4 regions of the Paenibacillus sp. FSL H8-0261 genome follow, and region 1 is predicted to be linked to each of the others. Evidence: predicted binding sites of a transcription regulator. Region 1 holds the regulator's gene; each other region holds the start of a gene.
What was found. Region 1 encodes Rex, which represses fermentation and respiration genes when NADH is low (regulators of the CRP and FNR family bind a similar motif). Its sites were predicted from a motif close to TTGTGAAATATTTCACAA; they were not measured.

Region 1 (7,656 bases):
TCAGCCTTACCATGCCAATTTCGTGCAAAAGAAATCGCTTCCGCAAGCTTGTGATTTTGTACTTCCTCTGGGCATAATCCGATTACGCCTCTCATCAGTACGGAACGGATGCCTGATAATTCGACTACCTCTGCTACTCGATCCATATGATCATACATATCCAAGAAGGTTGTAGTACCACCTTTTAGCATTTCCAGTACCGACAAGGAGGTTCCCCAGTATACATCTTCTCCAGTGAATTTCGCTTCCATCGGCCACATCTTCTCTTGAAGCCACACCTGAAGTGCTAAATCATCTCCATAACCACGAAGCAATGACATTGCGGCATGGCCATGTGTGTTTACCAGACCTGGCATAAACAGCAGACGACTGCCATCAACAACTTGCACATCATCTTCCATTAAAGGTTCTTCTTTTCCTATGTAAGTGATCAAATCATCTTCAATAGTCATATATCCGCTCAGAACCGGCTCATCCGTTCCCGGAATAAGAAAACGCCCGCCCTTAATAATCGTTTTACTGCTCTTCATTTCCGCTTTCTTCCTTTCCGTCTTTCAAATAATAAGCAAGGCTTTGCAAATCCGTTGTAAAATCGGCAGCATGAACCCGGATATTCGATGGTGTTTTTAGAATCACTGGTGCAAAATTCAAAATCGCCTCAATGCCAGACTCAATGAGAATATCTGCTACATTCTGCGCTTCTGAATCAGGCACAGTAATTATCCCAATTCGAATACCTTGCTCACGAACCGTCTGACCAAGCTCCTCCATCGGTTGAACGGTAAGAGAGTTGATTTTCCGCCCTACCTTAGGTGCATAGGAGTCAAATATAGCGGTAATCTTCATAGTATCTTTCAGATAAGCATTGTAATTAGATAATGCATGTCCAAGGTTACCAGCACCTACTAAAGCCACATTCAATTGTTGATCCAGCTTCAGAATATGACGGATTTTTTCAATAAGATAAGTTACGTCATACCCGATACCTTTTCTACCAAAGTCTCCAAAATAAGCTAAATCTTTACGAATTTGAGCAGGATTTAAATCAAGTTTTTGTCCTAGTTCTTGTGAGGAAACGGTTAATATTTCACGTTTCTGGAGATCATTCAAGAAACGCAAGTACACAGGAAGTCTGCGAACAACGGCTTCTGATATTTTATCCGATTTCATAATTTACCTCCTAATTTAAGTGATATTCTGTTCAAATCCTATCGAAATATCTGCACCTCGTCTCAAGGAAGAGCGGTATTCTTATACCGCCCTTCCTTGTAGAGTGATTAATAAGATCGATGACGTTCTTTTCAAGAAACGCCTCCGTCTTCCAACCACTCCGCTATACGAGGAACCATTTGATCCGTAAGCATATGCTCCATTTTCGGGCCAGGCAACGAATAGAGGAAATACTTCCCATAGTGAGATTCGATCACCCTTGTGTCATACACAATAACAATACCCCGATCTTGCGCTGTCCGTACCAGCCTCCCAAATCCTTGCTTGAAGCGAATAACCGCCTGAGGAACAGACAACTTCATGAACGGATTCTTTTTCTGGGCTTGTAATAACTCAGACTTCGCTTCCGCTAGGGGGTGGTTTGGCGGTTGAAATGGGAGTCTCACGATGGCCAAGCATGTTAATGCTTCACCTGGAATATCTACACCCTCCCAAAAGCTGCTTGTTCCTAACAGTACAGAAGCTGCACTGTCCTGAAAACGGCGGATCAGCTTGCTACGGCTGCCCCCCTCCACGCCTTGACCTAACACCGTGATCTCTTGTGAGGCTAGAGCCTCTTTCAGAGGATCGTAAACCTGGCGTAGCATCTTGTAAGAAGTAAACAGGACAAGCATCCGCCCACGTGTTGTAATAGCTGCTTCTGCTAGTGACTGTACGAGTGTATCGACAAATCGGGCATCGCCTACACTCCCCTTCACACTTGGGAAATCCCGCGGAATAACTAACAGCGCCTGCTCCCGATACTTAAAGGGAGAAGGCAGGAGTGATGTCATCAGACGCCCCTCTTCCGCAGCTTCATTAAGTCCGAGATTATCAATCATAAACTGGAAAGATTTATCCACAGAGAGTGTCGCCGAAGTTAGTACGATACTTTTCTTCTTGTCGAAAAACAGCTCCTTAAGCTGAGTACTAACATCAACAGGAACGGCATACAGCTGTAGCGATTTACTGCGATAATTTCCATTCGCCTCCAGCCAATATACTACATTCTCATCATTTAATCCCATAAAAAACCGTACTTGCTCACGTATAGAAGCTAAATCCTTAAATAAGCCGCTAATATCGGTAACTAGGCTATCTGAGGAAGATTGACCTTCTTGATCTCGCATCTCATTAAGCATTTTATCACCTTTACGGATAATTTCGCTTAATGTCAGATTCATAGTATTCTCTAAAGCAACCAATTCATCCCAATCTTTCGGTTTACGGGTAGGAAGTAGCCGCATGACTAACTGGCCGGCTTCTCCCGCCGCTGCATCGCTGCGTTCCGGCAAGAGGCTGAATAGTTTATCACTAAGCAGATCCCAGGTTTCTTTTACGGTAAGAAGGTCCGGATAGATTCTATCGATCACTCCGCTCCATTCAGAAGCTTCCTCACTGCCTGATGACTGAAGCATTTGGCGAAGTGTAGGAAGTTGGCCATTTCGACTATCCTTATAAAGACGCGATAGTGTATGTGCCACCGTGAAATGCTTCATATGCATGCCTAAATGCTTGCCAGCCACGTCCTCCAGATGATGGGCCTCATCTATTACAAGATGTTCATAAGCCGGAAGTAGTTGATGCCCAGCCTTAACATCTGCGAAAAGTTTAGAGTGGTTCGTAATGACCACGTCTGCAATACCAGCTTCATGCTTAGCCCGATGATAATAACACTTACGGAACCAGGGACACGAGCGACCCAGACAAGAATCGGTATCGCTTGCCACCGTCTCCCAAAAATCTCCGCCACGTCCACTTAGATTAAGCTCTTCGTCATCTCCTGATTCACTTTGTGTCAGCCAAACGATCATCTGAGCCGCAGTAAGCGCATCTTCCCTCGGACTTATAAAGTCTTTTTTATTAATTTTATGTTCGAACTTACGAAGACACAAATAATGCCCTCTGCCCTTAAAAATTGCAGCTTTAAATGGAAAAGGAACTACCTGCGTTAACAAAGGAATATCACGCTCACGCAATTGATCCTGCAGATTAATAGTATGAGTGCTGACCATGACTTTTTCATTAGTGCGTACGCTTTGGTATATGGCAGGCAATAAATAACCAAGGGATTTACCGGTTCCTGTCCCTGCTTCGATCAATAGATGCTTGTCTTCGGCAAGTGCCGTCATCACCTCATTGATCATAATATCCTGAGCTTCTCGGCTTTCATACTGTGGCAAAGTTTCTTTAAGTCGTTTCGTTACTTCATCCATATAATCTGTAAAAGATAAATTGTGTAGTGGATTTTCAGCATGCTCGTCTCGAGGTGGAGCTAATTCGTTCCAGTCTCCTACAGCAAGCGCTAATTGACGATAGAAAGTCAGATCACCTTCGGGCTGAAGCGTCTCCGCTTCCCGTTCACGCAGCAGACCATCAAAATACCAACCCAGATCACTATCCTCTTCCGTAAACAGCTCACAGAGTCTCTGAATCGTCAGCAGAGGCAAATCGTAGAGCTCCTCCAGACATTTCAGCAATACAAGAGCAGTTGCGAGAGCATCACTGTCTGCCTGATGCGGACGATCGTGCGTCACTCCAAAATGTGCACTAACTGATCCTAGTTGATAGGATGTGAGGGAAGGAAAGCAGATTTTCAGAAAATCAATCGTATCTAAAATCCGCCCTTGAAATGGTAAATACCCACATCGGTCTAAAGCATTTTGCAAAAAATGGAAGTCGAATGCGACATTATGCCCTACAAGCACAACATCATCCAAGAGTGGGACAAGCTCCATCATCATCTCATCCAGCTCAGGTGCATCCTTTACATCATCGTCGGTAATCCCCGTTAGACCAGTTATAAAAGGAGGTATCGGCGTTCCGGGCTTGACGTAGGAACCATATACCCGGGAGATGGACCGGTCTTCTTCTATAATTGCAAGGCCAACCTGGATAATTTCACCCACGGATTGGGTTCCCGTTGTTTCAAAATCAAGCACGGCAAATTTCATTATAATTCTATTCCCTTTCAATTGAGACTCTTAATCAGCATAACAGAAGTTGCGAAAAAAGGCGATGCACACCACTGGTTCAGGGGATGCATCGCTTGAATGAAAATGCGGAATAATAAACCGTAAACGTAATAATTTACAATAATGAAACAAGCTGATTTCCGAAATGAAGCTTACCTCCTCGGCGGCGGCAAACCTCCAAATTAACGGTTGGTTCAGGAAGTGCCGGGTCAAGTTGCAAAGAAAGGCCAAACAGCTCCTGCGCTTCATTGAACCGTTCTTGAGAGGCCCTGATGCAACCTAAAGCGTTATAAACCATTGCCTTCAGCTTGGTTTCCCGTATCAAACCGAGCATATGGTTCAGATGACTCCAAGCAGCTTCCCCCTCCCCTTCCTGCAGGTAAGAGATGGCTAAATATAATCGAGCAGCCAAGCTATCCGGATATTGCACAATAACTTCCTTAAACTGTTCAATACATTTCCCATACATCAGCAGCTTATAATACCCTTGACCTCTAACAAAAGTATCCATGCACAGCTCGGGTGCTTCCTGCTCTGGCACTTCCTCTTCAACCACAGTCGTAAAATCTACACTTTCACGAAAGTGACTTAGCTTCTCTGCAAAGGCCAGCCATTCATCCATCACTTTATCACTAAGTCGATGCAGCATATTATAATTGCATAAAAGCTCATTCCGGCGGGCACCCTCCGCTGTAGGGTAATCTGTAACGATCTCCTGAAGCACCTTGTTCATTTCAGCAAACAAATGTTGAAACATGGGCTATCCCCCCTTACTGAAGATGAAATCAGTTCAGCTTGCCTGACTTCATTTTCTGCGAGAACGGGGTCTTTCATCCCTGCCATTCATTACATGGCGTAAGTCCATAAATTAAGCGATTGTAGCATGCAATTCATGATCAGCCAGCTTCACTGGTCTGTTGTTCTCATCCACGAATACCACCGTTGGTTTATGCGATTCCAGTTCTTCCGAAGACAGCATCGCATACGAAATAATAATTACTGTATCTCCCGGTTGAACAAGACGTGCAGCTGCACCATTTAGGCAGATCACACCACTGCCGCGAGGCCCTGGAATAACATAGGTTTCTAACCGTGAACCATTATTGTTGTCCACGATCTGCACTTTTTCATTCTCAAGAATATCTGCCGCTTCCATTAAGTTCTCATCAATGGTAATACTTCCCACATAATTCAAATTGGCTTCTGTCACCGTCGCGCGGTGAATTTTGGATTTCATCATATGTCTAAACAAGAGCGGCAACCTCCTTTGGAATAAATACATTATTGTCAATTAATCGCGTTCTGCCAAACTTCACGGCAAGCGCTATAATAATCTCCCCATTTACATCCGTTAATAAAACTTCGTTCTCTAAGCCTTCCAGATTAGGGAAAGTCAGTATTTCCGCATAATCAATGACCGCCAAAGGAGAGTTGGAAATAACCGAGGTCAACAATTCCCGCACTTCAGCAACGGTTGTTACTTTTCCTTCTTCAATGGACTGACGTGCTTCACGCAAGGAACGAGATAACACCAGTGCTTGAGAACGTTCCTCTGGAGATAAGAATACGTTACGCGAGCTAAGTGCAAGTCCATCTCCTTCACGAACGATAGGGCAAGGTACAATTTCAACATTCATATTCAAATCAGATACCATTCTGCGGAGCACAGCTACTTGCTGAGCATCCTTTAGCCCGAAGAAAGCATAATCTGGCTGCACGATATTGAATAGTTTATTAACAACTGTTGTTACGCCATTAAAATGCCCTGGACGCGAAGCCCCACAAAGTCGAGTGGTAAGCTCTGATACCGAGACAGTAGTCCGGGTAGGCTGCGGATACATTTCTTCCACACTGGGGATAAATACAATATCGACACCTTCGCGTTCCGCAAGCTCCAAATCACGCTCTTCATCGCGCGGATAGGAATCATAATCCTCATTCGGTCCGAACTGCAGCGGGTTCACAAATATGCTCATAACGACCGTGTTGCTCATTTCTCCTGCCCGCCGAAGCAGACTGGCATGTCCTTCATGCAGGTATCCCATGGTTGGAACAAACCCAATCGGGGTATGCCCACCTTGTCTCATATATTCCAAAGCTTCGCGCAGTTGCTTAATGCTTCTGACGACTCTCATCTTATTCCCCATCCTTTCCGGCACCGCCGTATAAAGATTCCAGAACGGTTTCATCTGCTTTAAAAACATGACCTTCATCTGGGTACGAGCGATTCTTCACTTCTTGCACATATTGGCTGATACCCTCACGAATCAGGCTACCCACATCCGCGTAGGTTTTGACAAAACGTTTCTCACGGTAGGGTGAGGCATAACGCAACAAATCATGGAAAACCAATACCTGTCCATCACAATAACGACCTGCACCAATCCCAATGGTCGGAATGCTCAGTGCCTCAGAAATTGCTTGTGCCACTTCTTCTGTCACCAGCTCCAGTACCACTGCAAAAGCACCTGCTGCTTCAAGGGCCTTAGCTTCATCCATCAGACGTTTTGCATCTTTGGCGTCCTTACCTTGAATGCGGTAGCCGCCAATCATATTTACCGATTGCGGTGTAAGTCCAATATGCCCCAGCACAGGAACTCCCGCAGCTACAACCGCAGTAACTGTCTCACAAATTTCGAGACCGCCTTCCATTTTGACGGCATGAGCCCGCCCTTCCTGCATCAGTCTGCGCACACCCCGCAAGGTTTCATCTATACTTCCGTGGTAGGTCATAAATGGCATATCTGCCACAATGAATGTTTTTTGTGCGCCCCGAGTTACCGAACGAGTGTGGTAGACCATATCGTCAATCGTAACAGGTAAAGTTGTATCATATCCAAGTACCACATTTCCCAGGGAGTCACCCACCAGAATAAGATCGATACCGGCTTCTTCAGCAAGTAGAGCCGATGGGTAATCATAAGCAGTCAGCATGCTTAACCGCTCACCATCTGCTTTCATTTTTTTCATTTTCACAATATTAAGTGCTTGTTTGTTTGCCATTTCTCTCTTCGTCCTCCTTTTTGAAATTACATCCCCGTAAAAATCGCAACAAAAAAACCTTTTAGCAACGATTTGCTAAAAAGGTCCGAAGGGCAAAAAAGAGTCACTCGCGATCGTCCCTTCTGTCTCGGTCCTTACGGCTCAGAGCAGAATCCAACGTAACCGTCTAACGCAGTTATGAAGGTGATTCCAATAATAAAACCATTATAAGTTCATCAGATCAAGAGTACAGTTCGCAAAACGATACCGCCTCTGCCCCATAGTATAACAAAAAGGACTCGGAAATACACGAAAAAAATATGACAGGGGATGACACCCTGTCATATAAAAAAGATTTATAATAGCTCGATTTCACCTGAGCATACGCTAGAAATCTCTCCTGCGCTGTTTTTAAGGATTAGTCCACCTAACTCATCCAAACCTACCACAACGCTTTCAGAGCGTCCCTGAGGGCTATTCAGAGCGATTT
Region 2 (7,656 bases), 2.1 Mb from region 1:
AACAACGTTGCATACCACTCAGGGAAAGCCGCAAACATTGCACCTGCAGCGGTAATTAGCCATACCTCGTTTCCATCCCAGAAGGGTCCGATCGAGTTAATCAATATCCGGCGCTCTGTATCATTCTTAGCGAGAATTTGTGTTTCCATCCCTACGCCGAAATCGAAACCCTCCAGGAAGAAGAACCCTATAAACAGAACTGCAATGAGCACAAACCACAATTCATTAAGAGACATCATTGGGCGCCCTCCTCGTTATATGGATCATGCGAATCCCCGTGATCGTTATCCATCGCATAAGGACCTTTTTTAATCACTTTCATAAACAAACCAATTAGAACTAATCCGAGAATGGCGTAAATCGCTGTAAAAGAAATAACAGAGAATAGAACCTGACCACTCGTAATATTAGGCGACACGCTGTCTTCCGTTGTCATCAGTCCGAATACCGTCCATGGCTGACGCCCGAATTCGGTCATTACCCAACCCGCTGTATTCGCGATTGGAGGAAGCAATAGTCCCCATAACATAAACCGCATAAACCAAGTGTTTGGACGGTCCATCTTTTTGCGCCACATTAAATACATTGCGTACATACCCAGTACAATCATCAATGTTCCTGCTAGAACCATGATCCGGAAACTCCAGAATGTCGTACGTACAGGCGGGATATAGTCACCGGGGCCATAGGTTTGCTCATACTCAGCTTGCAGTTCAAGCATACCTTTAACTTCACCGGAAAATTTACTGTATGAAAGGAAGCTCAGCATATACGGAATTTGAAATTCTCCAGTACTTTCTTGCTTCTCAGGATCAATATTTGCCCATACGGTCCAAGGTGCCGGGTCACCACTCTTACCCCACAGTCCTTCGGAAGCCGCCATCTTCATAGGTTGAGTCTCAACCAAATACTGTGCTTGCGCATGGCCTGCCACGGCTACACCAATAGAAGAAATGATCCCTACGATTGCTGCAATTTGAAAAGATTTCTTAAAGAAAGATACATCTTGTTTCTTCAATATCTTATACGCACTAATACCCGTTACGAGGAAGGCGCCTGTTGCATACGCAGCAAGAACCGTGTGCGGGAATTCAACCAGCAATTGTCCGTTCGTAATGAGCGCGAAGAAATCATTCATTTCTGCCCGTCCATTATTTATCGCAAAGCCCACAGGATGCTGCATAAAGGAGTTCGCTGCTAGAATCCAGAAAGCGGATAACATCGTACCGAATGCTACCAGCCAGATGGATAACAAGTGCACTCTTTTGGACACTTTGTCCCAGCCGAATATCCAGATCCCAATAAAAGTAGACTCCAGAAAAAAGGCTGCCAATGCTTCAACTGCAAGCGGAGCCCCGAAGACATCACCCACAAAACGTGAATAATCAGACCAGTTCATCCCGAACTGAAATTCCTGCAAAATACCTGTAACTACCCCTACTGCAAAGTTGATGAGAAACAGCTTTCCCCAGAACTGTGCCATTCTTTTGTACTCTTCATTGCCTTTTCTAACGTACATGGTCTCCATGATCGCAATCAAGAGCGCTAGTCCGATTGATACCGGTACAAAGAAATAGTGGAATATTGTCGTCGACGCAAATTGTATACGCGACAGCATTACTGTATCCATATTTTTCCCTTCCTTCTCCCCTTTTCGTTAATTATATTGTGTCAAAAATTTAGACGTCATTTTGTGATAAATGTCACACAAAGGGGTGCTTTTAACGGTGAAATTCAAATGATTTGTGACAAAAATCACAATTTACCTTAAAAAAAGCAAAAAAAATAAGACGGTTTGACCGTCTTGAAGTTGTTCACTGTTCTATAAAGCTTGACTCATAAAGGCATTGGTTAGGTAATGGAAATACCCTTCTTCAGCGATTTGAGATCGCCATTCGAATTAAGCAATTGTGGTAGCATCTTCGTGCTGCGAACCATTGGAGAGTCACATAGACGGCAAGAAGGCGCATGTTCAAATGCGAAATTATCCCTCATCCATCCGTTGCATCCATCATTGGTACACGCCCAAATCGCGGTATTTTCTTCCGGTATTTCTTCCAAAGGTTTCTTCCGGTAGTTCATTGCCGTTCCTCCCATCCTGTAAGTCAATAGTGACTAACTAGATATAAAAAGACCGTCCCAACTTTCACAAGCTGGGACGGTTTCTTCTATTATTACAGTTTTACAACGTTTTCGGCTTGTGGTCCACGGTTGCCTTGAACAACGTTGAATTCAACGCGTTGGCCTTCGTCCAAAGTTTTGAAGCCGTCGCCAGTGATTGCGCTGAAGTGAACGAATACGTCGCTTCCGCCTTCAACTTCGATAAATCCGAATCCTTTTTCTGCGTTGAACCATTTAACTGTACCTGTTTGCATGTGTGTTACCTCCACAAATTTAAATTAATATGTTCTTTTTATCTTCAAACAAAGAAAAAATTCACACATTGAAAAAGGTTGTATTACCGAATATAACAGCCCTTTTCAATGCGAAAATTAGGGACTAAATGTATGATTGATATCATATTACCACACCTGATTAGCAAAGGCAAGCTGGCATCCGTATATATCCGTTTCTACCCTAATAAGTATTACCTTCCAATGTAAGGGTTGCCAGTCAGCCCAAAATTGATTAAATCAGCTTATAATTGCCATATTTATCAAAACTTTAGAAGAAATAGATCCCCGATAGCGATACAGAGTATCGCTATTTCAGGAAGCTCTACCTTCTCAACCGAAGGGGTAGTCCGCTCTACTTGTCATTACTGCTATATCATTATATGCCGACTTCCAGCATATTATTCCTCTGGTTTTTCAAGAAGTTTTACTGTGGTCTGATTGACTTTCCCATTTCGATAATAGGTAATCTTCAGATCCTCACCAATCTTCGTCTGATTATATAAATACTTGCGAAGGGAAAGCGTGGATGTAATCGGTTCATCATTAAATTTCGTAATTACATCATTGAACTGTATTCCCGCTTCTTGTGCAGGTCCAACAGCATCCAGAACGACAACCCCATCCTTAACATTGTTCGGTAGGTTCAGTTCCTTGCGTTGGTCCTCTGCGAGAGGAATGTAAGGATTGTTTAAATCTACCGAATATACTCCTAAGTAGGAACGGGCAATCCGCCCTTTCTCAGCCAGTTCATTAGCGGTATCTATCACATGGTTAGCTGGAATAGCAAAACCCAGCCCTTCTACACCTGCATCGGAGATTTTCATCGTGTTAATACCGATGACTTTACCATCCAGATCCACAAGCGCCCCGCCGCTATTGCCTTCATTAATTGCTGCATCGGTCTGAATGACCTCTTGCTCCCAATCATATACGCCGTCCTGATTCAAGGATACGGGAACCTTCCGTTCAGTATAGCTGACAATTCCTGAAGTCAATGTGTCACCAAGTCCCAACGGGTTTCCGATGGCAATGACCGTTTCACCTAGACGAAGCTTCGAGGAATCCCCGAGCTCTGCGATTGTATTGATACCCTTGGCATCAATCGAAAGCACCGCGATGTCACTCACTTTATCCGTTCCAACAAGTGTAGCTTTACGTGTCTCGCCATCTACTGTTACGACTTCAAGATTGCTAGAGTCTTCGATGACATGGTTATTAGTAATGATAAATGCTTTATTATCTACCTTTTTATAAATCACTCCAGAGCCTAATGCTGACTCATCCAGAATGTTCAATTCTTTATTATCTTCTTTATGATTGATAATACTTACTACTGCAGGACGAACCGTAGCAGCGGCTTGAATGATACGGTCAAACGGATCTCTGCTTGGGGCAACCTCCCCAGTTGTTACTACCGACTTCGGGGCAGTTTCGTGACTCATTTGTCCAGTAAGCATACTGAATAAAAACACTGCCACCACAGCACTGATTAAGGAGCAGACGGCGGATATTTGCCAAGTGGATAAGCCCTTGCGCGATCTTCGCACAGAATGCTTGCGGTTAGCAAATGATCCCTTTGATGCTTCATCCCCTCTGGACCGTGATACTTTAGTTGAATAGAAATCGTCATCAAACAATCCCACCGAAAATCTCCCCCTTCTATTGCCAACCGTTCACAGTATCTAAAACCTGAACCTCTAGCAATCACGTTCCAAGCATATACCTCTGCATCCTTTAGACTCCAACAATCACTAAAAAGTTTCACTTTATCCATTAACCACACAATAGTTTCAGTTAATCGAAAGAATTTTAGAATCTTTCAATATATCTTCTCTACTAGGAATATTTTGCAACTTAAAAGACTACACTAATAGAAAGGTTCCATAAATTTAGAGTTTGCTTATCACGTCTATAATTGTATCACAGGCAACCCTCAATTCGTGATTTTCCTGAGGTAAAAAGCCTGCGAATTTTTTACAACTCCAGTTCTGCTTTTACTACATAAGGAGGTATAATTATGAATTCTTTTTCCACAAGTATGGATCTGGTGGAGTTTATCGGTAAGCTTGGCGATTTGAAGGATGAACACTACCATATGACCCTTGCCTTCAGTGCTATGATCGAATTGATGATCGATAAAGGCCTGATCTCCCGCCAAGAATTAGAACGAAAGACTGCCGAGCTTGATCAGCTTATGACAACTGGCTCAACTTATCCCATGGCGTAGGTTGGTCATAATACGTATCGCAAAGCTTAAACTCACTATCTTTAAAGAAACAGCCCCGATCCTCCATTGCGCAACGTACCGACATTTTAGCCAAATCCATCATATTATGATCCCGGCTTAAATGCGCTAAATAGGTACGTTTAGTCCGTCCTGTGAGAATTTCACTTAGTGCTGCTCCGGCTGCTTCATTAGAAAGGTGACCCATGTCGCCAAGTATACGTCGTTTCGTATTCCACGGATAACGTCCCATCCTCAGCATTTCAATATCATGATTCGCCTCCAGCACTAATACGTCCGCCTCTGAAATCGCATCTCTTACCTTGTCGCTAACATACCCCAGATCTGTAGCTACACACAGTTTTTCTTTTCCATCATAAAAATTGTAACCCACCGGCTCCGCCGCATCATGAGAAATTGCAAACGATTCTACACGCAGACTACCAAAATCCCTATGCTGTCCCGACTCCATAATGATTCGGTTATAGTCGGGTATTTTTCCAATGCCTTTTTCAATGGCTCCCCAGGTATTGGTGTTCGCATAAATCGGAAGATCGTATTTACGGGCCATTGCCCCGAGTCCTTTAATATGATCGGAATGCTCGTGTGTGACTAGAATCCCGTCTATATCATTACCCGTTAGCTCGCGCATGGCCAACAGCTCATCGATCCGCTTGGCACTTAGTCCCGCGTCAATCATAAGTGTTGTCTCCCCGTTCCGAACCACCGTTACATTTCCGGTAGAACCACTGGACAGTACTGTAAATGAAATCCCCATTTTCCTTACTCCTTCTAATCTGTTGTCTTCGGACTGATGATGTCCGCACTTATAGCATCCACATAATAGGCATTGCCGTTCTCCAGCATGAACCGCCACATTGGCGACGCTACCTGACTTTCGGAGTTGAACAACTCACCATAATAACCAAGCTCAATCTCCTTTACTACGGAGTCTGCCGGAAAATATTTTTCAATCAAACTGCTAAGCGCTTGCGATGCCGGCAGTACCTTCTGTTCCTTATCGCTACTGCTTGCCCCTATCTCAATCTTAGGTGAGCGGAAAGCTACAATCTTCTGATCACTATTAATCAACTCTAACCTAACTCGGAATAGCGACCACTGATTCTGAACTAGCGGGTGAAGCACGAACTTCCCAACTTCACTTTCTTGAGAATCAAAACGATAATTTGCGATATCCGGTATTTGACTCTCAAGCGCCTTGCTAAGGTCAGTGAAGGAAGAATAGATCAGCTTGCTGTCTATAGGAACATCTAATTTAATGGGTGGTTCATTCTGCTCTTCAGCAGAATATCGATAAGTTATATTAGGAAGCTGCGGGGTAGAAGCCGGAATGGGACACAACACACGAATCCCTTTCTGCTCCATGACCGCCTGGGTTTCTTCGGACAGGGAAGTGAAATCGAGATTGGCACTAACCTGATCGCGCAAATCAATCCACAGCTGATAACATAGCAGCAGATTTAGACCTAAAAAGGCGCAAATTAGTACATTTTTGGCTCTTCCCCAATCCATACCCTTACCTCCTAAATGTTATATGAACAACTTGTACATTAATTTAATGTAAGAACGCTGCCGTCAATAAGCGTAACCTTCCAGACTGGAAGTAGTTGCAGCTTCTCTTCTTTCACTACAGGTACATACGCAGGCGTTAAATCCTTCACTGCCGAAGTTTTACTAACCGCAGACAATTGATTCTCTAGCTCCACGCCTCCAGATAGCTCTACGATTTTCTTTTCTGCCTTACTCTCATCAATATAGATTAACGAGCGTTCATAAGAGGATACGGTGCCTTGCTGCAATTCCAGATTAATTACACCATACTGCAGCTGCGAGTTACTCATGATCGGATAGGAGCCATATGGATAGGAACCATAATATTGTTGAAAAGAGACCTTTCTCTCCTGTCTCCCCTCCTCGGTGGCTTCAAGACGATAGGTTCCATTCCATCCACCATGTTGGTTCACAAATTCTACAGCTTCAAGCGCATCCTTGGCAGGTGTACTGTCTCCGGCTGGAAGTGCGGCAGGATCGCTATAGCTCATCCAATTCCGTTCCTTATCGACCTGAAGACTCCGTTTGCTATCCGTATAAATCTCCGAGCCATTTTTCTCGCGAATATATCTAGTGCTTCCAACATCGAAGAAAAGATTGTTCTGCATTTGTTCTATGGTATACATGCCTGAAGGCATCTCAACCTGAACCAGAGAAATCTTGCTGTCTGGCACATAATAATCACCATCTACGGACTTGTAAGGCGTCCAGTTCTTGCCGAAATCCACATGCTGCTGCACGTCTTGCACAGTTAAATCCGCTTTTGCCGCTTCATATATAATGTCGCCTCTCGTACTGAAGAAAATGGCATGCGCTTTGGAGTCATTCTTAATGTTATAGATCCAAATGCGATCAATGCTTTCTCCTTCAAATAGGGAATCAGGTGACAGCTGCATAACCCGCTGCAGTAACGTTACCGGAATGCCGGATCCGAACGAAAGCTCAATCCCCGGATTCTCATTTCGAATCTTATCCCAATCATAATCCTGTACCGAGTGCCGCTGGAAGCTTTCAAATCCACGCCCTTTTAACCGATTCATAATCAAGCTATAGAACGTTGAGTCTGGATAAAAAAGCGTATGTTTGTTATCGCCCATATGGATGATCATTTTATCAGGGTACAGCAGGTTCTCGACCTTTTCCTCCGGTCCCATATTGTCTGTCTTCACATATAGATTCTCGGAGAGTACCGCTGAGTCTGCACCAGGCAAGCGATAAATCAAATAGTAACTCTCAACAAGACTTCCCAGCACGAGCAAGGCTAGAATCCATGACTTCAATCTCTCCTTCATGCCTCACTCCCCCTTTGCGCATTCAGAGGTAGTGTAAAGGTTACCTTAGAGCCTTCATTAAGCTCGGATTGCAGGGAAATAGAGCCTCCATGGGCTTTCACAATTTCCCGGGCAATGGAAAGGCCAAGTCCGGTGCCTCCCATATTCCGTGAACGCGCCTTATCCACCCGAT
Region 3 (7,656 bases), 310 kb from region 1:
AGTATAGAGCATTTATGAGGCCCGTTAAATTTGGTCCCTGCTCTTCTGCATAAGCAACAGTTGCAATACAAGCAATATCCTTACTATAAAGATGCGCTGGAAGTGGGAAAAATTGTATTAATGCCGCATTTCCATCGATGATGTCATTCATGATGATTTACCTCCATTAAAATATTTGGTCATTATTCATGTTTAGAATTCTGGTGAAGATTGTGCAAAGTATTAATACACTCTGCATTATTAAAACCTAATCAACTGATCATTTTCTGAACATCAGCAAAGCCCATTGCCTGAGCTTGTAGAATATTCAGAAGATTTTACTATTTAATAAGTAACAATCGACTCCAATATTCGCTGCTGCGCTTCGTAATCAACGCTAAGTAATGGTATGATGTAGGCATCAATTTTATGGGGTGCACTATAATGGATATTCGAATCAAAGAACTGCTTGATGCCACACAGCAAAAATATGGATTGGACAACTACTACTTACACTCTCATGAAATTTATCGCGATGTTACGATACTGGGAGAGACCAACTATTTTCTTAGTATGGAATGGTTTCCTGCACATATGAAGGAATGGAAGGGCGATTACAATCCGGAAGGAACTGCCGTCATCACGATTGACCTACAATCCCGCAACTATAAAAGTGTGATTTTTGTTGGCGGGATATCTTATGCGAATGGGACACCATTCCAAAATATAGATTTTAACGGAGTCATCCGGTGGATTGAAGATGAGGCAAGGATTGTATACGGTAAACAATTCCACTTAGAGAAGGAACAGATTGGAGAATATCATTTTATTGAAAAAATAGGTAGCATACCAGTCACTCCTGGTGGACGGATCGAGCTTCGCTTCGATGCGGAAGGCAGGCTTGTTTTTTACAGTGTATATGGCCAGTTTCCTTCCAGCTCCATTGTGCACAAAGAGAACTATACTCTCACACTTCAAACGATAGAGCCACAGGCGAGGAAACAACTACAGCTTATAGAATATCCGGTGTACGAGACGAAGCAACTCCTGCCGATCTATGGGATAGAAGAAATCTACATTTCAAATGACGGAACAACCACCATCCCATTTGAGTTTATATCAGGTACGAGAGCACGACTGAATATTGATCAAGTAATACATTGGGAGCAACAGAATACGGAGCTGGAGCCGTTCGAAAGGACGGAGATACGCCTACTTGAGGTTGTTTCCATTGAGCAGGCAATAGCTAGTGAGCCGCATCCGGACTCATTTCCTATCACAGACGCAGAACAAGCCGAATGTATAGCCGCAGTCGAAGCTGGTTTAAGCCAGCTCTTTCCGGATGAATCCGGAGAATGGATGTTGAAGACTTTTCAACGGGAAAGAGGACATATTCAGGCAACACTGAGGATGAAGGCGCCAAGTAATCGTATATTCCAGCGTAAGATCCTCCTGTTCATCGATGTGCAGAATTATAAGGTTATAAATTATATGGATAACAAGCCAATGCTCGATATGTTTGATGAGTTCAAGAGCGAAGAGGGGATTTCTGTAAGCCATGACGAAGCTTATGACAAGCTCAAGGGATGGTTCGAATTAACACCCGTCTATGTGTATGATCCTGGGCAGAAGAAGTATGTGCTGTGCGGGAAGTTAGATTGTAATTATGCTGTGAAGGCCACTAGTGGAGATGTGGTGGAGTTGAGTAGTTTGGAATGATAGTGCAAGCTTTCTTATACTGAGTAGGACGAATAAAGGTAATGAAGTATAGTAAGGTGATGCAAATATAATAAAATGAGTAGAACTTACTAATTTTGTGAGTTACTTTGGGAGTTGAAAATATGACGACAGCTACAGGAACCAAGGAAAATCCTTGGAAGTTAAAGACACCACCGCAAACATCCGAGTATGAAATGTACAAGGTCGAAAAAGACGGTAAAGAAATTATAGTTTGCACTGTAGGGAAAACGGTTTTGCATTATGACTACCGCTGTATTGAAGATCTGCACGCCATGCTTATACAAAATGGTGATTGGATGGAGTTAGGAAGTGCTGATGAGCAAAAACCAGCAAAAGAAGGTACCGTTGAAGCATGGGGGCGTTCACCTGAAAACCCTGTCGGCGGTTGGTATGGATTAAAGAAGGGACTTCGGGGGCGATTCGGAATGTATATCCCACCGTTGCTCGAAGAATTGGGTCTTGCGGAAGTAGAGCATAATCCAAGAAACAATCGGATGAAAGCGATCTTGTAAACGAAGGAGAGCCTAAAGGCTCTTCTTTTTTTGAGCCATGCCCCTAACCGGTGGTCTTTCGTACACATTGCAGTGATTAATTTAGTTACAAAACGTTTTTTTTAGTTACATAAACTTTCAAGAGCAGGGCCTTTGCCGTTAAGCTGATTGTAAAAATATTCACAAGGGGGCAAAGCTATAACATGAATAAAAAAGTAACCACTGCTCTTATTCTCGTTCTCTCAGTCATGCTTGTTATCACAGGATGTGGCAACAGCAACAGCAGCAATGGAAATGGGAACAAGAACACCAGCAAGAACACCAGCAAGAACACCAGCAAGATCAACGAGACAAAGGAAACTGAAGCCGTTTCGGGAGCATCCAAAGCTAGCTATACACCGTACGATCAACTAAAAGATAAATATGACATCATCATTATTGGTGCAGGCGGTGCCGGAATGTCTGCTGCACTTGAGGCGAGAGCAAAAGGTATGAACCCGGTTATTTTTGAAAAAATGCCGGTTGCCGGCGGAAATACAACAAAATCATCTTCGGGAATGAATGCTTCTGAAACGAAATTCCAAAAAGAGCAAGGCATTGAAGACAGCAATGATCTGTTTTATGAAGAGTCCTTAAAAGGTGGCCATGATACGAACGATAAAGAGATGCTTCGTTTCTTCGTAGACCATTCCGCAAGTGCGATTGATTGGCTGGATTCTATCGGGATTAGATTGAATAATATCACGATTACAGGCGGGATGAACGAAAAACGCACACACCGTCCTGAAGATGGCTCTGCAGTAGGACAATACCTTGTCAAAGGTTTGGTGAAAAACGTACAAGAACAAGGCATTCCCCTTTTTGTGAACGCCAATGTCAAGGAAATTACCGAAAAAGACGGTAAGGTCAATGGCGTCAAAGTTATCTTTGACCAAACGGAAGAGAAAACGATTACAGCGTCTGCTGTCGTGGTGACAACCGGCGGTTTCGGCGCCAATTTAGACATGATTTCAGGAGTCAGATCTGATTTGGAGGGGTACGTTACCACCAACCAGCCGGGCAGCACCGGTGACGGTATCAAGATGATTGAGAAGCTCGGCGGTACCACAGTCGATATGGATCAAATCCAAGTTCACCCGACTGTGCAGCAGGAAAAATCCTATCTCATTGGGGAGGCTGTTCGTGGGGAAGGAGCGATCCTGGTTTCAAGTGTAGGCAAACGTTTCACAAACGAACTGGATACAAGAGATAATGTCACCGCTGCAATCAATAAGCTTCCTGAGAAGTCTGTGTTTCTTGTATTTGATTCCGGCGTAAAATCTCGCGCTAAAGCGATTGAACAATATGAAAAAATGGGCTTCGTTATCCAAGGAGATTCGATCGAGGCTTTGGCAAAAGAAATGGACGTACCAGCAGATCAGTTGAAAACTGCACTGGACACATGGAACAGCGCGGTGACGAATAAACAGGATGCCGACTTCGGTAGAACGACCGGAATGGACAATGACTTGTCCGGCGCGCCATATTATGCAATTAAAATCGGCCCGGGAATTCACTACACGATGGGAGGAGTGAAAATCAACACCAACACAGAAGTTTTAAATAAAGACGGACAACCGATTCCAGGCCTTTTTGCAGCAGGCGAAGTTACCGGAGGCTTGCATGGTCAAAACCGGATCGGCGGTAACTCTGTTGCGGAAATCATTATTTTCGGCCGCCAAACGGGTATAAAATCCGCTGAATTCGTAAAAGCACAATAAGTTATCCTCCTGCCTCTTTTCGGCTTGGCAAACAAACGCTTGGGCTCATCTTAGCCATGCGTTTGTTGTGTTATTATGACGGTGTAGCGTATAAGGTCATAGCGATCCTTGCACGTATACGTTAGAATGAAGAAAAATTTCCGGAGGGACAGCTGATGAAAATTGGCAAACACACACTTCGGCTGCAAACTACAATTACTTTGATGATTGGTGCAGTTCTTATCATAATGCTGCTAGTGGTCTATGTGCTATTTAGTATAAAGGTTTCCTCACAAACAAAATCCTCGTTGGAACAAAAGGCTGTGATCATTTCCCGTACGTTATCGCGTAACCCTCTAATTATTGAAGCGTTAAACAAATCACGCAGCTCGTCTGAATTGCAAAGCTACACTGAGGAAATCCGATTGTTGAACAATGTGGAATTTGTTGTGGTCATGGATATGAATGCAATCCGATATTCCCATCCGGACAAGGACAAAATTGGTAAGCATTTTATCGGTGGCGATGAAGCTGCAGTCTTGCAGGGGCGGGAAAGTATCTCGGAAGCCGAGGGTTCTTTGGGCCCATCTGTAAGAGCGTTTTCACCTGTCTTTTCTGCAAGCGGGAAACAATTAGGAGCGGTGGCAGTAGGAATATCACTGGGAAACATCAGACTTGCCATAAGAGAGAACGTGGGAATCCTTTATTGGGGATTGCTTATAGGCAGTCTAATAGGGGCTGCGGGAGCATTTCTGCTGGCACGTGTTATCAAAAAAATGATGTTTGGCATGGAACCGGCCGCTATTGCTAAGCTTTTGGAAGAGCGCAACTCCATGCTACAGTCAGTTAGGGAGGGAGTCATTGCCGTTGATAAAGAGTCACGTATTACTTTGATTAATACAGAAGCCAGGCGTTTGCTTGCAGCCATTGGCATGCAGGATGATCCCTTGAACCAGTCGGTAGAGAGCTTTTGGCCATCACTGCGGATGAATACAGTGCTCAAAACCGGTGAAGCCAGCCAGGACTTGGAGGTGGAGCATAGCGGTGTTACGTTACTGGCAAACGTGGTTCCCATTCATGTAAAGGGGGCTGTAGAAGGTGCAATTGCCACATTCCGTGATAAGACGGAGATCAGCATACTTATGGAAAGGTTATCTGGCATCTCCTTATATGCTGAGGCATTGCGTGCCCAGGCGCATGAGTTTATGAACAAGCTGCATGTAATATTAGGATTAACACATATGAAAAGGTATGATCGGTTGGAGGCGTATATAACAAGTACTGTCACAACAACACAGGCAGAGATGGGAACGGTGGTGAGACAAGTGAAGGACCCTGTGATGGCGGGATTTCTATTGGGTAAGCTGAGCCGGGCCAGAGAAGCCGGAGTTCGGCTGGTGCTTCTGGAGGATGGGGTTCTGCCGGAGCCTAGCGATCCGGAACGCTCCTGCCAACTCATTACGATAGTAGGTAATCTTTTGGATAATGCAATGGAAGCGCCGGAAGGTAGAGGCAGCAAATATATTCATTTCAGCTTTCAATATCAGGATAAGACGCTGATAGTTACGGTTAGCGATAATGGAAGCGGTATCCCAGATGAGAAATTGCCGCTTATTTTTCAACAGGGGTATTCGACAAAAGGAAATGACCGAGGCATCGGCTTGTATCTGGTTGAGCGGAGCCTTAAAGCTATGGGAGGTAAGATTGTTTGTGAAACAGGAAAGGGAGAAGGGACTCGATTTACGGTTAGTTTACCCTATCGAGCAAAGAGTGATGGTCAATGATTAGTGTATTGATTGTAGAAGATGATCCGATGGTAGCCGAGATGAATAAATTCTATCTGGAGCAAGTGGAAGGTTTTCAGTGTAAAGGCTGGGCAAAATCAGTGGGTGAAGCTCTCCTCAAATTGGCAGATGAGTCTTTCGAGCTGATTCTGCTGGATATTTACATGAAAGAGAGCAATGGATTGGAACTGCTGTCCGCTCTCCGTCGAGGCAGCAAACGAATAGATGTGATTATCATTTCGGCTGCGAGCGATAAGGACAGTATCCGAGACGCGCTTCAGAACGGTGCAGTCGATTACCTTATCAAACCGTTTGAGTTTCAACGCTTTCTCGCAGCCCTTTCCGCCTACAAGGAGCAGCATTTTCTGTTCCGCAATCAGGATTCCCTGGATCAGTCTGAACTAGATAAGCTAACCGGGTATAGGAAAGAGCCCTCGGCCGTTCAGGATTTATCCAAGGGCTTTACCCGGCATACATTGCGGACGGTCTGGAAAGCGGTGGAGACCCATAATGCAAATTCCTTTAGCACTGAAGAGATTGCAGTTAGTTCCGGAATCTCGCGGGTTTCGGTCGGGAAATATCTTGCCGTCCTCGTAGATATGGGAGCGCTGAACAGTGAATTGACCTATGGCACCATAGGAAGACCTGTACAGCGATATCGCATGTCTTCCCGCGGCAGTTCTGTGATTTCTAAATTCATATAATTTTTTGGAGTGGGCCGCCGGTTCCGTGTTTTATAAGGAATCGGCGGTTTTTGATTGCCTATTTTTGATAGCGCTTACTTTAATAATTTTTATAATTCAATCAATAATTACGTAAAAACAAAAGCGCTTTCATTTCCGCTACTATAAGGCTAGAAAAGAGTTTAGGAGGAAATGAAAAATGCAAAATACGATTCCATCACCTGTTTCCCAAGGAAAGGAAGGTCCCCTGCCAGAAAAGGCTGCCTTCATTCAAAAATGTAAGCAATTTAAGGTGGGTGTCTTTCCGCTCCCTGTGTATCTAGCTCTGGCAGTGGTCATTCTTCTTGCAAGTGTGGCGGGGAAGCTACCGAATGACATGATTGGAGGGTTCGCTGTCATTATGGTTCTGGGTATTCTGCTGAGTGATATCGGTATGAAGCTTCCCTTGTTGAAAAATATAGGCGGCCCCGCAATCATGGCCCTTATGATCCCATCCCTGTTAATTTACTTGAATTTGTTCAACTCTACTGTGACAGACGCTGTCACTACATTGATGAAAGAGGCCAACTTTCTGTACTTGTACATCTCCATCCTGGTGAGTGGCAGTATGCTCGGTATGCACCGCAAAACATTGGTAGCGGGTATTACGCGGATCTTCATCCCGCTGATCGTCGGGACGATTGCCGCAGTTCTGGGCGGACTACTGGTAGGAACGCTCACAGGTTATAGCATGTATCATACTTTCTTCTTTATTATCGTACCGATCCTTGGCGGTGGAATCGGTGAAGGCATTCTTCCTCTCTCCATTGCATACTCAAGCATTCTGGGTGGACACGAAGCGGGTTATTACGTATCGCAGATGATCCCGTCGGCAATTATCGGCAACGTATTCGCCATCATTGTGGCGGGCTTCCTGAAACGTCTGGGCGAGAAAAAGCCCCATCTAAGCGGTAACGGTACACTAGTCAAATCCGGTGACGATCTACAGCATGACAATCCGGATAACAAACCCAAAGATTTCATGATGATGGGTGCGGGACTTCTGATCGCATGCAGTTTCTTCATTGTTGGGGCATTGCTTGCAGATTATGTAGGGATACCCGGACCGATTGTCATGATTCTGATGGCCGTACTGATCAAATGTGTCAAGGCACTTCCCGAAAGATTCGAAAATGGGGCTTACCAGTTGTATAAGTTCGTTGCTGGTAACCTGACATGGCCGCTCATGGTAGGTTTGGGC
Region 4 (7,656 bases), 2.9 Mb from region 1:
CGCAGAATAAAACGGTAGAAGCTTCATCGACCGAAGGCAATAATGCGAATTATGCACCGGCTAAAGCCGTCGATGGATTCCCTGCTTCAAGATGGGCGAGCGAATACGTGGACAATACTTGGTTCCTGGTCGATCTCGATGAAGTGAAGGAAATGGATACGGTTCGAATCGATTGGGAATATGCTCGCGCCGATAAATACAAACTTCTTGTGTCGAACGATAAGCAGAACTGGATCAATGTCATGCCAAATGACGGAATTATTACCGCGCATGATGGCAAAGAAACGATTCAGTTCAACCCGGTCAAGGCAAGATACATGAAGTTACAAGGCATAAAAAGAGCAACCGATTACGGATATTCCATCTACGAGTTTGGTGTCTATAACCTCTCGGGCGCTGTAGACGTGAAGGGTATTGAGGGCATACAAGTAAAGGTTGACGAGGAAGCGAAAAAAGTAACGATTGATGGATTGCTGATGAATGGCGTCCTTACAAATGTGAAGTTGAAGGTGCTTGATCCGAAAGGCAAGGTTCAACTCGAAGATGAGACGAAGAGTACAGTCGCGGGAAGCTTCCAATTCACATTCAAACTTACGGGTAATTTAAAGGGAACCAATGAGGCGTATCTATCGACTGGCTATATGAGCGAGCCTGTAAAAGTGACTTTTGAATACTCAAAAGAAAACCCGGGTAAAGGTCACGATAAGTAATGGAGAAATAATCCATCCAAGCAGAAATACGACCCGTGCTGAAACTTCCTGTACCGGTTATCGAATTATCTGCCCGAGTAAGACCAATAACCGAAGTAAAAACGTTTGAGGCGTAACATAGCAAGCCGATTAGGTGCCAGACCACGGGGTCTATACCTAATCGGCTTGTTTCTATGTACAGTATCAAGATATTATTCAGGTTTTAGTGGGATTGTATTATGTATTGTATAATAGAACGACTGCCTCAACAGGTATTTATAACATAAAACATAGGAGGATACATGTCCTGGAGCAAATTGAAGCAACAACTGGAGAGTTTTCTCTGTCCTGCGTTATACGGCAGGGTTGAATATCGCGCAAGTAGTTACCGTTATTTACCTGATAAATCAGGGGATTGTTATATTTCGGTAGATAAAAAGAACGTACTTAATATGAATGATAGAACTAGCTCAATTAGATGGTATCAGACGGAGCAGGAGATTAAGAATGATTCAGATCTTCAAATTCCTATCAACCATGAAGACATTGAAGCGGTTAGAAAAGATAGCAAGGGGATCATCCCGGAGGATCGTTTAATAGTCATTGCAAGAAGCAGAAAAATATCAGAAGTTGCAAAGGAGCTTTTGTCAGCACAGACGTCATTAAGTAAATCGAATTTTATTGTTATAGCTACTAAGTATTTATCTATTTCCATAGAGGAGAGCTTAGAAAGTGACGATATCTTATTGAATATTCTAGCCTTAGTGGACAGACGAGTTGGAAAAAAGCGAATTTTAAACATGAGCGAGAAGATGAAGTTAAAGCATCCAAGTGTGCAATATTTTTATGAACTAAGGCGTAGTATATTATAAAAATAAATAACTTCATTGAATATTCAAGAAACACTCTCTACAAAAACCCCTAATTCTACGCGACTTCTTCCCACCATAACAATAGCCATGATAATGAGAGGGATGTTCGCATATAGTGCATATGGAATCGGAGAATGTCGCTCTACTGGTAAGGAAGGATACAGTGTTATGAAATCCTTATATTTATTGGACTTTACGGACAAGTATGAGGAAAAATCGTTGTTAAAGAGATGGCATCATTGCCGTCTCTTTTTTGTTTCACTTTTTTAGTATTGCGCTGACTCTGGTTCCCGCTACCGCATTTTACGATCACAAGTATGAAGACTGCAGCAAAATTAGCGTTGATGCTTATGTTCAAGCTCTCTCTGCTCTGCTCAGCTAGGTGACGGGAATCATAGACGTACTTGCGTGAGGTTGCTACGATGTTCCATGGAAATTAAGTGAAAGTGATCACAAGAAATTACAGAAGGAGTTATTTATCGTGAAAAGAATCGTAACACTGAGCACCCGCAAACTGATGGATACCGCAAAACACGGCGGATGCGGCGCATGCCAGACATCTTGCCAATCCGCTTGTAAAACTTCCTGCGGCGTTGCAAACCAGAAGTGTGAAAATGCAATGAACAGATAGGATTCGGAATTTTACCGCCCATTGCTCTGCTGATGGGCGGCTATTTTTAAGAAATGGATTCTATCCCTAAAGGATGGCAAAGCCGTTTCTACTTGTGTGCAAAAGGAGCTTGATTAGTAAGTATGATTCATCAATATAAACTAAACGGATACAATATCGTGCTCGATACCTATAGTGGCTCGGTGCATGTTGTTGATGACCTAGCATATGAAATTATAGCGGATTATGAGAAAACTTCTGCCGAAAAAATCGTGACAACGCTGTTGGATAAATATAAAGATGATTCCAGCATTTCCGAGAGCGACATTCGAGAAACCATCGCGGATATCGAGGCGCTTAAAAATGATGGACAACTCTTTACAAAAGATGAGTATGAGAACCTCTCGCTCGATTTAAAAAAACGAAAAACTTATGTTAAGGCACTCTGCCTCAATGTTGCGCATACCTGTAATTTGTCATGCGACTATTGCTTCGCTAGCCAAGGGAAATACAACGGAGATAGGGCAATCATGAGCTATGAGGTTGGACAAAAAGCTATCGATTACCTGCTTGAAAATTCGGGTCATCATCGAAACCTGGACATCGACTTTTTCGGCGGGGAACCGCTTTTGGCCTGGAAAGTTGTTAAACAGATCGTAGCTTATGCAAGAAGCAAGGAACAAGAATACAAAAAAAAGTTCCGCTTCACCTTCACGACGAACGGGATGCTGCTTAACGATGAGGTCACCGAGTTTTTAAATCAGGAAATGTACAATGTCGTATTAAGCCTGGATGGAAGAAAAGAGGTTCATGATCGACTTCGCCAAACGGTTAACGGAAAAGGCAGCTATGATCATATTGTTCCGAAGTTCCAGGAATTCGTTCGTAAGCGCGGGGACCAAGAGTACTATGTTCGAGGAACTTACACTCGTAACAATGTCGATTTCACCAACGATATATTTCATATCGCAGACCTTGGTTTTGACAAGATCTCTATGGAACCAGTCATCTGTGATCCAAAGGAACCCTATGCACTTACCGAGGAGGACCTGCCGGAGATATACAACCAGTACGAAATTCTCGCCAAGGAAATGATCGGTCGAGGTGAACAAGGCAAGGGGTTTACCTTTTATCACTACATGCTTGACCTCTCGGAAGGACCTTGCATCCAGAAGAGAATCACTGGCTGTGGTTCAGGAACGGAATATCTTGCTGTCACACCCTGGGGAGAGCTTTTTCCTTGCCACCAGTTCGTAGGGGATGAAGAGTATAGCATGGGGAACCTCTGGGATGGCATCACAAAACCTGGGTTGCAATGTCAATTTAAAGAGAGCAACTGCTACTCGAAGCCGGAATGCAAAGACTGCTGGGCGAAACTCTACTGCAGCGGCGGTTGTCCTGCCAATGCGCTGCACGCGACTGGATCCCTGGTCGGAACCTATGACTTCAGCTGTGACATCTTCCGCAAAAGAGTCGAATGTTCCATGATGGTGAAGGTTGATGAATCCATTAGAGCGATGGAAGAGCAATCTAACTAGTTAAATAACGGATGAATACACTATAACCGAGAAATCTACACTTTTAAATAAAGTGTTCTTTCTCGGTTTTTTTGTATTAACTAGAACTATGATCATAGATTGTCTTTTCCATCGGCAATCAGGATGAAGAATTCAAAACGTGACGGCCTAATCTGTTTAATAGACAGAGAGGGCTTTTTTAATGTGCGAATCTATGATTTTTTCTTTGATCACAAATATATATGACTAAAGTCATATTAAATTCGCGATTTAGTGTATTTTTTTGTCGAAAAATAAACTATTTTCTAAGAAATGTCGATATAATAGGATAGAAATCTTCTTTTCTGTAGTAACTGCAATTACGGAAGCGTTAACAATTATATGAATAGTCATTCGACAAGGAGGAAAGCGATGTTAAAAAAGTTAGGCAAGATTGGATTGGCATTTATTTTAGTCATTGGGCTGCTGCCGATGATTTCACTCCGGGCATACGCTGCCATACCCTCATTCACCAAAACGGTGGACATTCCCATTCAGCCTCCAGTTACAAACGCCTCGGGTAAGAATGTTTCTGATGTTGATGTTCTTCCTGACGGAAGTACCGCAGTAGTGTTGAACACATTCGCTTATCAAGGCAATTCCTACGTATATTCTTATTTTTTGAAGATTTTTGACAGCACGGGAGCACTTAGATCAGATGTTGATCTGAGTAGTCTAATGGATACCTATTACAATATGACTGATGTGAATATGCTTGCACTAAGTGACGGAAAGATTCTGATTACTTACCATAAAAGCGACAGCGGGGATAACAATTTGCAATTGGGAACCGTTAGGGAGAGTAATCCCAATGCCTATTTCATGGTGCTAAACCAGTCAGGACAAAAGGTGGTCGGTCAGACGCAGATTAATACATACTCTGCCGCCAGTACCCCGGCACTCACGCGCTTTGTCTCTATAACGGAGTTGTCTGACGGCAATATAGCTTTTTCCTGGCAACGAAACGACAATATTAGCACGGCTACGCGTGTGTTCTCTGTTACGGGTAACCCGATCTCGAGCGAAACACTGCTGGTTTCCCATAATGCGAGCATGTCTTATGTATCCGCTGGAGACGGTGTATATATGGTTGCTTACAATTCAGGAGTAGGACCCCAGACGGATACTGTTTATCTGAAAATATTCAGTAATAGTGGGACTCTGTTAAATACGATTAATAAAGGAATAAGAACGGATGAAAAACAGCTGTTTCTATCCACGTTGAACAACGGGAATTTCATGTTCAGCCAATATAACTATAGAAACGACTCATCAACGGTTTCTTTATATGATAAGAACGGTACGAGTAAGGGTGATTTTACAGTAAGTGGCTCTCTAGGCGAATCTTCGGCTGCTATTTATAGGGATGGTGCAAATCCGGGCTTTGTAACCGTAAGTACGGATCCCACTTCTACCAATGCCATCAATGATGCGTACAACAACTTTAAAGAATGGTCGGGAACGCAGTATGCTTACCTGAATTATTATGACAATGACGGTAACTTAGTCTTTACATCGGATCAGCCGGTGGATTCCGCTCCGGTGGCTATGCAGGGTTTCAATGAAGCCACTTGGATGTACGCTGTGGAATATTATCCAAGCTTCAAATTGTATCCCACCTTTGGTGACAAGCTTGTCTTGGTGACAACCGATAATACGGATGCTGATCATTATAGAATAACCGCTAAAATATTTGAGACGGGAGCTCCGGCACCAGCGGCTATCATTGACTATGCGGCTGAGCAACTGACCGGACTGACGCCAAACAGCGCCTACTCGGTTAACAACGGTACAGCGGTAACGGTGACAGCGGATGGTAAGCTGGCTATAGACAGCAGCTGGTTGGGAACGTCAGTGAGCATCGTGAAGAAAGGCGATGGCTCGTCGACAACGGATAGCCCGGCACAAACGCTGACTATTCCATTCCGTCCAGGGGCACCGACTGGTGTAACGGCGACGAATGAAACGGCGATAAGTGCTAACGATGGTACATTGACTAACGTAACAACTGCGATGGAGTACAAGAAGGGGGTGGCGGGTACTTGGACGAATATTTCAGGTGCAACCGTAACGAGACTTGATCCGGACATGTACTATGTCCGGACAAAAGCGACGGTGACGGCGTTTGCGTCAGAAGCGAAGAGCGTGACGGTGGCTACGTTTGTGGCAACACCGGAAGTGACACCGGCAGCCATCATTGATTATACGGCAGAGCAGTTAACCGGTCTGGTGCCAAACGGCTCGTATACGGTGAACGGTACGGCAGTAACAGCGACAACAGATGGTAAGCTGGCCATTAACAGTGGTTGGTTGGATACGTCGCTGAGCATCGTGAAAAAAGGCAATGCCTCGACGACATTGGATAGCGCGGCGCAGACGCTAAGCATTCCGCCACGTGCAGAGGCGCCGACTGGTGTGATAGCGACGGATGAAACGGAGATTAGTGCTAACAATGGTACATTGACGAACGTGACAACCGAGATGGAATTCAAGAAAGGTACAGCAGGTGTATGGACGAGTGTAGCAGGTGTAACCGTAACGGGACTTGATCCGGACACGTATTATGTGCGGACGAAAGCGACGACTACGGCATTTGCTTCAGAAGCGAAGAGCGTGACGGTGGCTACGTTTGTGCCAACGCCGGAAGCGGCACCGGTAGCCACCATTGATTATGCGGCTGAGCAGTTAACAGGTTTAACGGCAAGCGGCTCGTACACGGTAAACGGGGCTTCGCTAACAGCGACAGCTGATGGCAAGCTAGCTATTGATAGCATTTGGTTGGGGACGTCATTGAGCATCGTGAAGAAGGGCAATAGTTCTACGACAACGGATAGCACAGCGCAGACGCTAAGCATTCCGATCCGTCCAGGGGCGCCGATAGGTGTAACGGCGACAGACGAAACGGCGATAAATGCTAACAATGGTACATTGACGAACGTGACAACGGAGATGGAATACAAGAAGGGTGCGGCAGGTGAATGGAAGGATGTGACGGGTGTAACCGTAACGGAACTAACTCCGGACACGTACCATGTGCGGACGAAAGCGACTGGGGCAGCATTTGCGTCAGCTTCAGTGCAAGTGGCGGTGGTTGCTTTTGTGGCGACACCGGAAGTGGTACCGGCAGCCGTTATTGATTATTCGGTCGAACAACTGACAGGCTTGACGTCAAATGGCTCGTACACAGTAAACGGAGCTTTGGTAACAGCGACAGCTGATGGAAAATTAGCTATTGGTAACAGTTGGTTGGGAACATCGCTAAGTATTATGAAGAAAGGCAATGGCTCGACGACAACGGATAGTGCGGCGCAGACGTTAAGCATTCCGTCCCGTTCAGGGGTGCCGACTGGTGTAACGGCGACGGATGAAACGGCGATAAATGCCAACGATGGCAAATTGACGAACGTAACAACCGCGTTGGAATACAAGAAGGGCACAGCAGGTGCATGGACGGATGTGTCAGGCACAACCGTGACAGGACTTATTCCGGACACGTATTATGTCCGGACGAAAGCGACTTTGACAGCATTTGCGTCAGAAGCGAAGATCGTGACGGTGGCTACGTTCGTGCCAACGCTGGAAGCAACACCGACAGCCATCATTGACTATGCGGCAGAGCAGTTGACAGGCTTGACGCCAAGTGGCCTGTACACGGTAAAAGGTTCAGCGGTTACGGCGACAGCAGATGGTAAGCTGGACATTAATAGTAGTTGGATAGGAACATCGCTAAGCATCGTGAAGAAGGGCAACAGCTCGACGACAACGGATAGCGCGGTGCAGACGCTAAGCATTCCGTCCCGTTCAGTGGCGCCGATTGGTGTGACAGCAACGGGTGAAACGGGATTGAACACAAACGATGGTACGCTCATCAATGTTACTAGTGCAATGGAATACAAGAAAGGTACAGCAGGTGCATGGACAGATGTACC

Region 2: the regulator Rex is predicted to act here: its motif matches at 1,744-1,761, upstream of MHI27_RS30485 (cytochrome ubiquinol oxidase subunit I).
Region 3: the regulator Rex is predicted to act here: its motif matches at 2,379-2,396, upstream of MHI27_RS19995 (flavocytochrome c).
Region 4: the regulator Rex is predicted to act here: its motif matches at 2,000-2,017, upstream of scfA (six-cysteine ranthipeptide SCIFF).

Annotation. Positions count from the first base shown of each region.
Region 1 is NZ_CP150297.1:4,791,012-4,798,667, forward strand. It holds gene MHI27_RS21310 (amidohydrolase) at 1-530, opposite strand, end outside; gene MHI27_RS21315 (redox-sensing transcriptional repressor Rex) at 517-1,170, opposite strand; gene dinG (ATP-dependent DNA helicase DinG) at 1,302-4,163, opposite strand; gene MHI27_RS21325 (tetratricopeptide repeat protein) at 4,300-4,941, opposite strand; gene panD (aspartate 1-decarboxylase) at 5,053-5,436, opposite strand; gene panC (pantoate--beta-alanine ligase) at 5,429-6,319, opposite strand; gene panB (3-methyl-2-oxobutanoate hydroxymethyltransferase) at 6,321-7,187, opposite strand; gene MHI27_RS21345 (biotin--[acetyl-CoA-carboxylase] ligase) at 7,523-7,656, opposite strand, start outside.
Region 2 is NZ_CP150297.1:6,842,831-6,850,486, forward strand. It holds gene cydB (cytochrome d ubiquinol oxidase subunit II) at 1-239, opposite strand, end outside; gene MHI27_RS30485 (cytochrome ubiquinol oxidase subunit I) at 236-1,630, opposite strand; gene MHI27_RS30490 (cold-shock protein) at 1,852-2,082, opposite strand; gene MHI27_RS30495 (cold-shock protein) at 2,175-2,375, opposite strand; gene MHI27_RS30500 (S1C family serine protease) at 2,795-4,039, opposite strand; gene MHI27_RS30505 (hypothetical protein) at 4,414-4,623, shown strand; gene MHI27_RS30510 (MBL fold metallo-hydrolase) at 4,589-5,398, opposite strand; gene yycI (two-component system regulatory protein YycI) at 5,413-6,153, opposite strand; gene MHI27_RS30520 (YycH family regulatory protein) at 6,192-7,484, opposite strand; gene walK (cell wall metabolism sensor histidine kinase WalK) at 7,481-7,656, opposite strand, start outside.
Region 3 is NZ_CP150297.1:4,484,203-4,491,858, reverse strand. It holds gene MHI27_RS20010 (hypothetical protein) at 1-151, opposite strand, end outside; gene MHI27_RS20005 (hypothetical protein) at 424-1,698, shown strand; gene MHI27_RS20000 (DUF6855 family protein) at 1,821-2,231, shown strand; gene MHI27_RS19995 (flavocytochrome c) at 2,414-3,970, shown strand; gene dcuS (DcuS/MalK family sensor histidine kinase) at 4,126-5,733, shown strand; gene MHI27_RS19985 (response regulator) at 5,730-6,437, shown strand; gene MHI27_RS19980 (2-hydroxycarboxylate transporter family protein) at 6,616-7,656, shown strand, end outside.
Region 4 is NZ_CP150297.1:785,833-793,488, forward strand. It holds gene MHI27_RS03480 (DUF4855 domain-containing protein) at 1-710, shown strand, start outside; gene MHI27_RS03485 (hypothetical protein) at 992-1,561, shown strand; gene scfA (six-cysteine ranthipeptide SCIFF) at 2,043-2,192, shown strand; gene scfB (thioether cross-link-forming SCIFF peptide maturase) at 2,315-3,709, shown strand; gene MHI27_RS03500 (S-layer homology domain-containing protein) at 4,100-7,656, shown strand, end outside.